2 regions of the Micromonospora sp. NPDC049257 genome follow, and region 1 is predicted to be linked to the other one. Evidence: riboswitches for the same ligand, from Rfam matches in the RefSeq annotation. Region 1 holds a riboswitch; the other holds the start of a gene.
The links. Region 1 has a riboswitch for thiamine pyrophosphate ahead of thiE (thiamine phosphate synthase). Riboswitches for the same ligand answer to the same signal wherever they lie in the genome.
Positions count from the first base shown of each region.

Region 1 (4,182 bases):
CTCCACCCCGTCCGGGAGCAGGGTGCGTTCGTCGCCGATCACCTCCAGCTTGACCCAGTCGGTGTCGAACGCCTCCCGGGCCAGCCGGGCCACCTTGACCGCCTCGGCGGCGGTGTAGCAGCCGGCGGTGTTGGGCAGCAGCCGCACCGCGCACCGGTCGAGCAGGTCGAGCAGTCCCCCGGCGGTGCCGGGGGCGGTGTCGACGCGGCGCAGGGCGAGGGTGACCAGTTCGGTGCCGGAGGCCCGGATCGCCTGTTCCAGCACGTGCAGGTTGGCCGCGCCGCCGGTGCCGAGGATGAGCCGGGAGGTGAAGGTCTGTCCGGCGATGGTGAGGGGCATCCGGGTCACCCGCCCTGGGCGGCGCTGAGCACCTCGACCCGGTCGCCGTCGCGCAGCTCGGTGGCGGGCCAGCCGCCCCGGGGGACCACCTCGCCGTTGACCGCGACGGCGATTCCGCGCCGCTGCCCGGTGACCGTGGCGACCAGGTCCGCGACGGTCGTGCCGCCGGCCAGCTCGCGTCCGACGCCGTTGACGATCAGTCGCACGTGTCCTCCTCAGTGGAACCGGTCGGCGGTGAAGGGGGTGAGCAGCGGGTCCGGCTGACCGGTGACGATCAGGTCGGTGATCAGGTCGGCGGTGACCGGGGTGAGCACGATGCCGTGCCGGTGGTGGCCGGTGGCGGCGAGCACGCCGGGGCGGCCGGGCAGCGGGCCGAGGATCGGCGCGTTGTCCGGGGTGCCGGGGCGCAGCCCGGCGGTGGCCTCGGTCAGCGCGTACTCGGCGAGTTCGGGGACGAGGTCGACGGCGGCCCGGAGCAGCCGCAGCACCGCCCCGGTGGTCACCTCGGTGTCGGCGCGTTCCTCGACGGTCGCCCCGAGGACCACCTCGCCGTCGTCGCGGGGGACGAGGTAGACCGACTCGCCGTCGGCGTACCCCCGGATGACGTGCCGGAAGCCGGGCGGGCGGTGGTCGGGCGCGCGCAGCCGCAGCACCTGGCCCTTGACCGGGCGGACCGGCAGCCCGGTCAGCGCGGCGGCGCCGCAGCCGGCGGCGACCACGACGACGGGCGCGTCCACCTCGGCCAGTCGGGTCACTAGGCCGGGCAGCAGGGTCGCGCCGGCCCGCTCGGCGGCGACCCGGAGCGCGTCGACCAGCCGGCGCGGGTCGACCTGGTGGTCGCCGGGGGCGACCGCTCCGCCGCGCAGCCGGGGGGTCAGCGCCGGTTCGCGCTCCCGCAGCTGCGACGGGCGCAGCGCGCTGATCGGCAGCCCCAACCCCTGCTGGTACGACCAGAGCCGGCGGGCTTCGGCCAGGTCGTCCCCGGTGAGCCCGACGACGAGGGTGCCGTCGGTGCGGTAGCCGAACTCCCTGCCGGTGGCGGCGGTCAGTTCGGCGGCGAAACCCGGCCAGCGGGCGGCGGACGCGGTGAGCAGCCCGGTCAGTTCCCGTTCCCCGAAGTACGCCTCGGCGACCGGGGCGAGCATCCCGGCGGCGACCCGGGACGCGCCGGAGCCGGGGGCCGGGTCGTGCACGGTCACCCGCAGGCCCCGGGTGGCGCAGCGCCAGGCGATCGCCAATCCGACCGGCCCCGCGCCCACGATGGCGACGTCGGGCCGGGTCAGCACGTCAGTGCCGCGATCAGTTCGGCGGTGGCCCGGCCCGGGTCGGCGGCGGTGGACAGCGCCCCGACCACCGCCACGCCGTACGCCCCGGCGGCCCGCAGCGCCGGCACGGTGGCGGCGGTGACCCCGCCGATGGCGATCACCGGCACGGCGACGGCGGCGACGACGGCGTGGATGCCGGCGGGGCCGATCGGGTCGGGCAGGCCGGTCTTGGTGGCGGTGGGATGGCACGGGCCGACGCCCAGGTAGCTGGCCCCGGCGGCGACGGCCCGGGCGGCGGCGTCCGGTTCCCGGGCGGTCGCGCCGAGCACGGCGGCGGGGCCGAGGACCCGGCGGGCCGCCGCGACGGGCAGGTCGTCCGCGCCGACGTGGCCGCCGTGGGCGTCCACCGCGAGGGCGACGTGCAGCCGGTCGTTGACCAGGCAGGTCGCCTCGTACGGCACGCAGAGCGCGCGTACCCGTCGGGCCAGGTCGTACGCCTGCCGGTCGGTGGTGTCGTCGGTCACCCGGACCTGGACGACGAGGTCGGCGCGGGCCACCGGGAGGGCGGCCCGTACGACGGCGAGCGGGTCGCACCCGGGGCGGGTGTCGGTGATCAGATGCAGTCGGCCGAGGGACGGCACGGCAACTCTCCTCCCTGCGCCGGCATTACCCGGATCAGGTTCGACGGTCGGGGGCTCTCAGCCCCCCTCTCAGCCCGGTGTACCGGGCTCCCGTGGGTCACGTGCCTGTGACCGTACGACAGATCCGCTGATCCGCCAAGGGGTGTTAGATTGATCCAGGACTATCAATGCGTACGGTTGTGGGCTTGTATCCACATAAGCCGGAAAAGCGAGTCGCCGATACCGAATCGTTACATGCTCATGCCTTGCCGGAAACCAATCCAGCGGCGCTAATTTGTTCAACCGATCGACATTATTCCGGTGCGGAGCCTCGGCGTGGCCCGCACCTGATCGCCACTGGTGCGGACCTCGGCGGGCCCACACCGATCCGACCGGGGACGGTCTGCGGCGAGTCGTCCCCATGCCCCCACCACTGTCCAGCACGGACAAAAGGAGCATGGAGTGTCTCCATCCCGCCATCGCCGCGCCCGTCGCGGCCCACTGGGTGCCGGTCTACTGGCCCTCTCCCTACTCGCCAGCGGCCTGATCGGCGGCACCGCCGCCCAGGCCGCTCCCGTCGCGGCGGCCCAGCCACAGGCCGCACCGGCACCGGCGGCAGCCGCCGCCGAACCCTTCTCGGTCCTGGTCTTCTCCAAGACCGCCGGATTCCGGCACGACGCCATCCCGGCCGGCATCGCCGCGATCCAGAAGCTCGGCACCGACAACGGGTTCACCGTCGACACCACCGAGGACGGAGCCGCCTTCAACGACACCAACCTGGCGAAATACCAGGCGGTGATCTGGCTCTCCACCACCGGTGACGTCCTCGACGCCACCCAGCAGGCCGCGTTCGAGCGCTACATCAAGGCCGGCGGCGGCTACGCCGGCGTGCACGCCGCCTCCGACACCGAGTACGACTGGGCCTGGTACGGCAACCTGGTCGGCGCGTACTTCTCCGGCCACCCCGCCAACCAGCAGGCCACCGTCAAGGTCGAGGACCACGCGCACCCGTCGACCGCCGACCTGCCGGACCGCTGGTCCCGGTTCGACGAGTGGTACAACTTCCGCACCAACCCGCGCTCCAAGGTGCACGTGCTGGCCAGCCTGGACGAGAAGTCCTACAGCCCGGGTGCCGGCGCGATGGGCGCCGACCACCCCACCGCCTGGTGCCAGGACTACGACGGCGGTCGGTCGTGGTACACCGGCGGCGGCCACACCCAGGCGTCGTACACCGAGCCGGAGTTCCTCAGCCACCTGCTCGGCGGCATCCGCACCGCGGCCGGCGTCGAGAACGCCGACTGCGGCGCCTCCAAGACCGCGAACTTCGAGAAGGTCACCCTCGACAGCAACACCAACAACCCGATGGAGCTGGACATCGCTCCGGACGGCCGGGTGTTCTACGCCGAGCGCGACGGCCGGGTGCAGATCGTGAAGCCGGACACCGGCAACACGGTCACCGCGACCCGGCTGGACGTCTTCACCGGCAACGAGGACGGCCTGCTCGGGCTGCGCCTCGACCCGGACTTCGCCACCAACAAGTGGATCTACCTGTACTACGCACCGGCCGGTGGCGCCCCGCGCAACTACCTGTCCCGGTTCACCGTCAACGGTGACACCATCGACAAGGCCACCGAGAAGGTCATCCTCCAGGTCGACACGCAGCGCAACACCTGCTGCCACGCCGGCGGCAGCATGACCTTCGACTCGCAGGGCAACCTCTACCTGGCCACCGGCGACAACACCAACCCGTTCGAGTCGAGCGCCTTCACCCCGATCGACGAGCGGGCCGGCCGGCAGGACTACGACGCGCAGCGCAGCGCCGGCAACACCAACGACCTGCGCGGCAAGGTGATCCGGGTGCACCCGGAGGACGACGGCACCTACACGATCCCGACGGGCAACCTGTTCGCCCCGGGCACCGCGAAGACCCGTCCCGAGATCTTCGGCATGGGCTTCCG
Region 1 covers NZ_JBFAQU010000003.1:288,172-292,353, forward strand. The annotation lists gene AB0K25_RS07500 (thiazole synthase) at 1-339, opposite strand, end outside; gene thiS (sulfur carrier protein ThiS) at 345-545, opposite strand; gene thiO (glycine oxidase ThiO) at 555-1,625, opposite strand; gene thiE (thiamine phosphate synthase) at 1,619-2,245, opposite strand; TPP riboswitch at 2,240-2,348, opposite strand; gene AB0K25_RS07520 (ThuA domain-containing protein) at 2,687-4,182, shown strand, end outside.

Region 2 (4,182 bases), on a different contig from region 1:
AGCCCGGCTGCCAGTTTCGCCACCGGGTTACGCCGGGCCAGCGGCGCACCGGGCGTCGCGACGGGTTCCAGGCCGATCACGGCTGATCCCGGGCGGGGTGCAGGGTGACCGTCCGGTCGGCGAGCGCGGCGACGAAGTCCCGGTCGTGGGTGACGGTGACCACGCCGTGCCCGGCGTCACGCAGGTCGGCGAAGAGGTCGACCAGCTCACCCCAGGTGCGGTGGTCCTGGCCGAAGGTGGGTTCGTCGCAGATCAGCAGCCGGGGCGCGGTGGCCAGGGCGGTCGCCACGCTGAGCCGCCGGGCCTCCCCACCGGAGAGGGTGTACGGGTTGGCCCCGGCGAGCCGGGTCAGCCGCAACCGGTCCAGCAACCCGTCCACGGTGGCCCGGACGGCGACCTCCGGGCGGCCGGTCCGACGCGGCCCGAGGGCCAGTTCGTCGCGGACGGTGCGGGTGACGAACTGGTGCTCCGGGTCCTGGAAGACCGAACCGATCCGACCGGCCAGCGCGGGGGCCCGCCACCGGTGCGGGGGCGTACGGGCGTCCCTGTCGGCCAGGGCGGCGGTGCCGGTCAGTCGACCGACGCCGGGGCGGAGCAGCCCACCGAGCAGCAGCGCCAGGGTGGACTTGCCGGCCCCGTTGGGACCGAGGACGGCGAGCGCCTCGCCGGCGCGTACCGTCAGGTCGGTGGGGGCCAGCCGGGGTGGCAGGCCGAGCCGGTCGACGGTGAGCAACCCCGCACCGGGCGGCCCGGTGGCCGGCCGGGACCCGGTGGGGTGGCCGGGCACCCAGACACCCTCGGCAGCGAGCGCGGCACCGTGCGCGGCGAAGACCGTCGCCGGTGGCCCGTCGGCCCGGACCCCGCCACCGGGAGTCAGCACCACGACCCGGTCGACCAGGGGCAGGGCGTCGGCGACCCGGTGTTCGACCAGGACCAGGGTGGTGTCCGGGTCCAGCGCGCCGGCCACCGCGCCGCGCACCAGCTCCGCCCCGGCCGGGTCGAGGTTGGCCGTCGGCTCGTCGAGCAGCAGCAGCCCCGGCCGCAGCGCCAGCACCCCGGCCAGGGCGAGCCGCTGCTGCTCGCCGCCGGACAGCGCCGCGGTGGGCCGGTCCCGGGGGTAGGGGAAACCGACCCGGCGCAGCGCCTCGTCCACCCGGGGCCAGATCTCGTCGCCGGGCACCCCCCGGTTCTCCAGGCCGAACGCGACGTCGTCACCGCAGCGGGCCATCACCAGCTGGGACTGCGGGTCCTGGAAGACGGTGCCGACCCGTTCGCGGGCCTTGGCCGGGTCGAGGCCGTCGATCTCGACGGTGCCCTCCTGCTCGCCGGAGTCCGCCGGCAGCAGCCCGGCCAGCGCGGCCAGCAGGGTGCTCTTGCCGGCCCCGGACGGCCCCAGCAGCAGCACCCGCTCCCCGTGGTCGATGCGCAGGTCCACCCCGCGTACCGCCCAGGCCCGCCGACCGGCGTGCCGCCAGCCGAAGCCGACCAGCCTCACACTCGCCACGTCGCCGGCACCTCCATGATCGTCAGGAGAGGATCAGACCAGGGTGCGGTCACGGCCGGCGGGGAACCGGTCCAGCACTCCGGTCTCGGCCAGCGCGCGGGTCAGGTACCAACCGCCGACCCCGGCGACGACGGCTGCGCTGAGCACGGTCAACGCCGCGTACGGCAGGCGGTAGCTGGTCAGGGCGTACTCGGCGTTCCAGACGAAGAAGTCGAACAGGGCGGCGCTCAGCCCGGTCAACGCCCCGGCCAGCACCGCCACCGGCAGCCGGAACGACCGGTAGCGGAACGCGGCGAAGGCCAGCTCCGCGCCGAGGCCCTGGATCAGCCCCTGCACGATGGTGATCCCGCCCCACTCCGCGCCGAGCAGTGCGGAGACGGTGGCGGCGACGGCCTCGCAGAACAGGGCCGCCCCCGGCTTACGGATCACCAGGCCGCCGAGGACCGCCGGGACCAGCCACACGCCGTACATCACCGCCTGGCTGGCGGGTGCGGCGGCGAATGCCGGGTCGGCGGCCTTCCAGACCAGGCCCCAGGCCCAGAAGATGACGCCGAAGGCCACGGCGATCACGGCGGCGACCACGATGTCGATCGTGCGCCACCGGTTGCTGTTGGTGGTGGTGTGCGGCATGTCGGTGCTCCCAGTCCAGCGATCGAACCAGGAGAAGACGCACGCCGCGCCCGGCGGCTGCCGGACGGCGGCGCGGCTGGAGGTCGACCGAACTCCCTGCGCTGGCATTACCCAGATCAGGTTCGAGGGTCTGCGGGCGGTGCCCGCACTCTCAGCGCTGTGCGCTCCCCTGTCGGATGTGAAGTTGTCTCGGCAGACGCTAGCACCGACCTGCGGCAACGGCCCAGCAGGTCATGGTTCCCGGCATTCGACGTCCCGGGCGCACACCGGGGCGCTGGGTAGGCTGCCGGTCATGCGGGTGGCGGCGCGGGGACTGACGTTCGACGTACGGGCCGGTGGGCCCGAGGGCGGCGAGGTCGTGCTGCTGCTGCACGGCTTCCCCCAGCACGGCGGGGAGTGGGACGCGGTGGTGCCCGCCCTGCACGCCGCCGGGCTGCGTACGTACGCCCCCGACCAGCGGGGTTACTCGCCCGGGGCCCGTCCCACGGAGGTGGCCGGCTACCGGCTGCCGGAACTGGTCGCCGACGCGGTGGCGGTGCTGGACGCGCTGGGCGTCGACACCGCGCACGTGGTGGGGCACGACTGGGGGGCGATCGTCGCCTGGGCGCTGGCCGCGTGGCACCCGGAGCGGGTGCGTACCCTCACCGCGGTCTCGGTGCCCCATCCGGCGGCCTTCGGGTACGCGCTGTCCACCGACCGTCGGCAGCGGGCGCGTTCGGCGTACATGACGTTGTTCCGCCGGGCGGGCCTGGCGGAGCGGGTGCTGCTGGCCGGGCGGGCGGTGGTCCTGCGTCGGCTGCTGGCCGGCGTCGGTGACTCCGCCCGGGTGGCCCGCTACGCCCAGCCGATGCGCGGGCCGGGCGCGCTGACCGGGGCGCTGAACTGGTACCGGGCGATGTCGGGGCGGGACCTGAAGGCGGTCGGTCCGGTGCCGGTGCCGACCAGCTACGTGTGGAGCGACCGGGACGTGGCAGTAGGGCGTACCGCCGCGCAGGCCTGTGCCCGGCACGTCACGGGGGACTACCGGTTCATGGTGCTGGCCGGGGTGACGCACTGGATTCCCGACGAGGCGCCGGGGCCCCTGGCCGAGGCGATCCTGGCCCGGGTGTGCCCGGCGGCCTGAGCCGCCCTGCCGAGGGTGGACCGGGCCGATCGGGGATCGTGAATCGGTTTCGGGCGATTGCGGATCGGGCACTGGCGTTGCTGCCGACGGGAGGTGCTCCCGTCGGTCGTACCGTCTCATCCGGAGGTAGCGCGTGTCGAAGGAATCCGAGAAGCAGCGCTGGCAGCGCAACTTCGCCGATCTGCTCCAGGAGTTGCGGGTCGCCCAGACCGGCGTGCAGATCCTCTTCGCCTTCCTGCTGACCCTGCCGTTCAGCAACGGTTTCACCCGGACGAGCGAGTTCCAGCGGGACGTCTACATTCTCGCGCTGCTGTCGGCCGCCGCGGCCACCGCGATGATCATCTCGCCGGTCGCCTTCCACCGGGCGCTGTTCCGCCAGGGTCGTAAGCCGGAGCTGGTCCGGTTCGCCCACCGGATGGCCACCGGCGGCCTGGCCTTCATGCTGGTCGCCATGGTGAGTGCGGTCCTGCTGATCGCCGACTTCGTGCTCGACACCGGCATCGCCGTGGTGCTCACCGTGGTCACCGGCCTGTGGTTCCTGACGTTCTGGGTCATCCTGCCGTTCGTCCGGCGCAGCTGGGGTGAGGACGACATCGACGACGACGATGACGACCCGGTGGTGACCAACGGTGACTGATCCCGCCCTCGGGCGGTGAGGGACGCAGTGGGCCGGGCCCACCCGGGCCGACGGCGGTCGGGGTGGGCCCCGCTTCGCGTGTCGGCCGGATCGTCAGCGGGCGATGGCCCAGGCCAGCACGGCGGCCAGGATGAGCCCGTTGAGCAGCGCCAGCACCAGGTACGCCTGCGGCGGGATCTTGCGTCCGCGCCGGACGAAGCTGACCAGTACGGCGGCGTACGCCAGCAGCAGCACGGCGATGACGATCAGGAAGTAGAGCACCGCACCACCCTAGACGAGGGGGTTGCG
Region 2 covers NZ_JBFAQU010000026.1:76,776-80,957, forward strand. The annotation lists gene AB0K25_RS26890 (energy-coupling factor transporter transmembrane component T) at 1-80, opposite strand, end outside; gene AB0K25_RS26895 (ABC transporter ATP-binding protein) at 77-1,504, opposite strand; gene AB0K25_RS26900 (ECF transporter S component) at 1,538-2,134, opposite strand; TPP riboswitch at 2,210-2,315, opposite strand; gene AB0K25_RS26905 (alpha/beta fold hydrolase) at 2,427-3,257, shown strand; gene AB0K25_RS26910 (DUF6328 family protein) at 3,391-3,894, shown strand; gene AB0K25_RS26915 (hypothetical protein) at 3,988-4,155, opposite strand.
Region 2: linked by a shared signal. The riboswitch ahead of AB0K25_RS26900 (ECF transporter S component) and the one ahead of thiE (thiamine phosphate synthase) in region 1 are both predicted to bind thiamine pyrophosphate.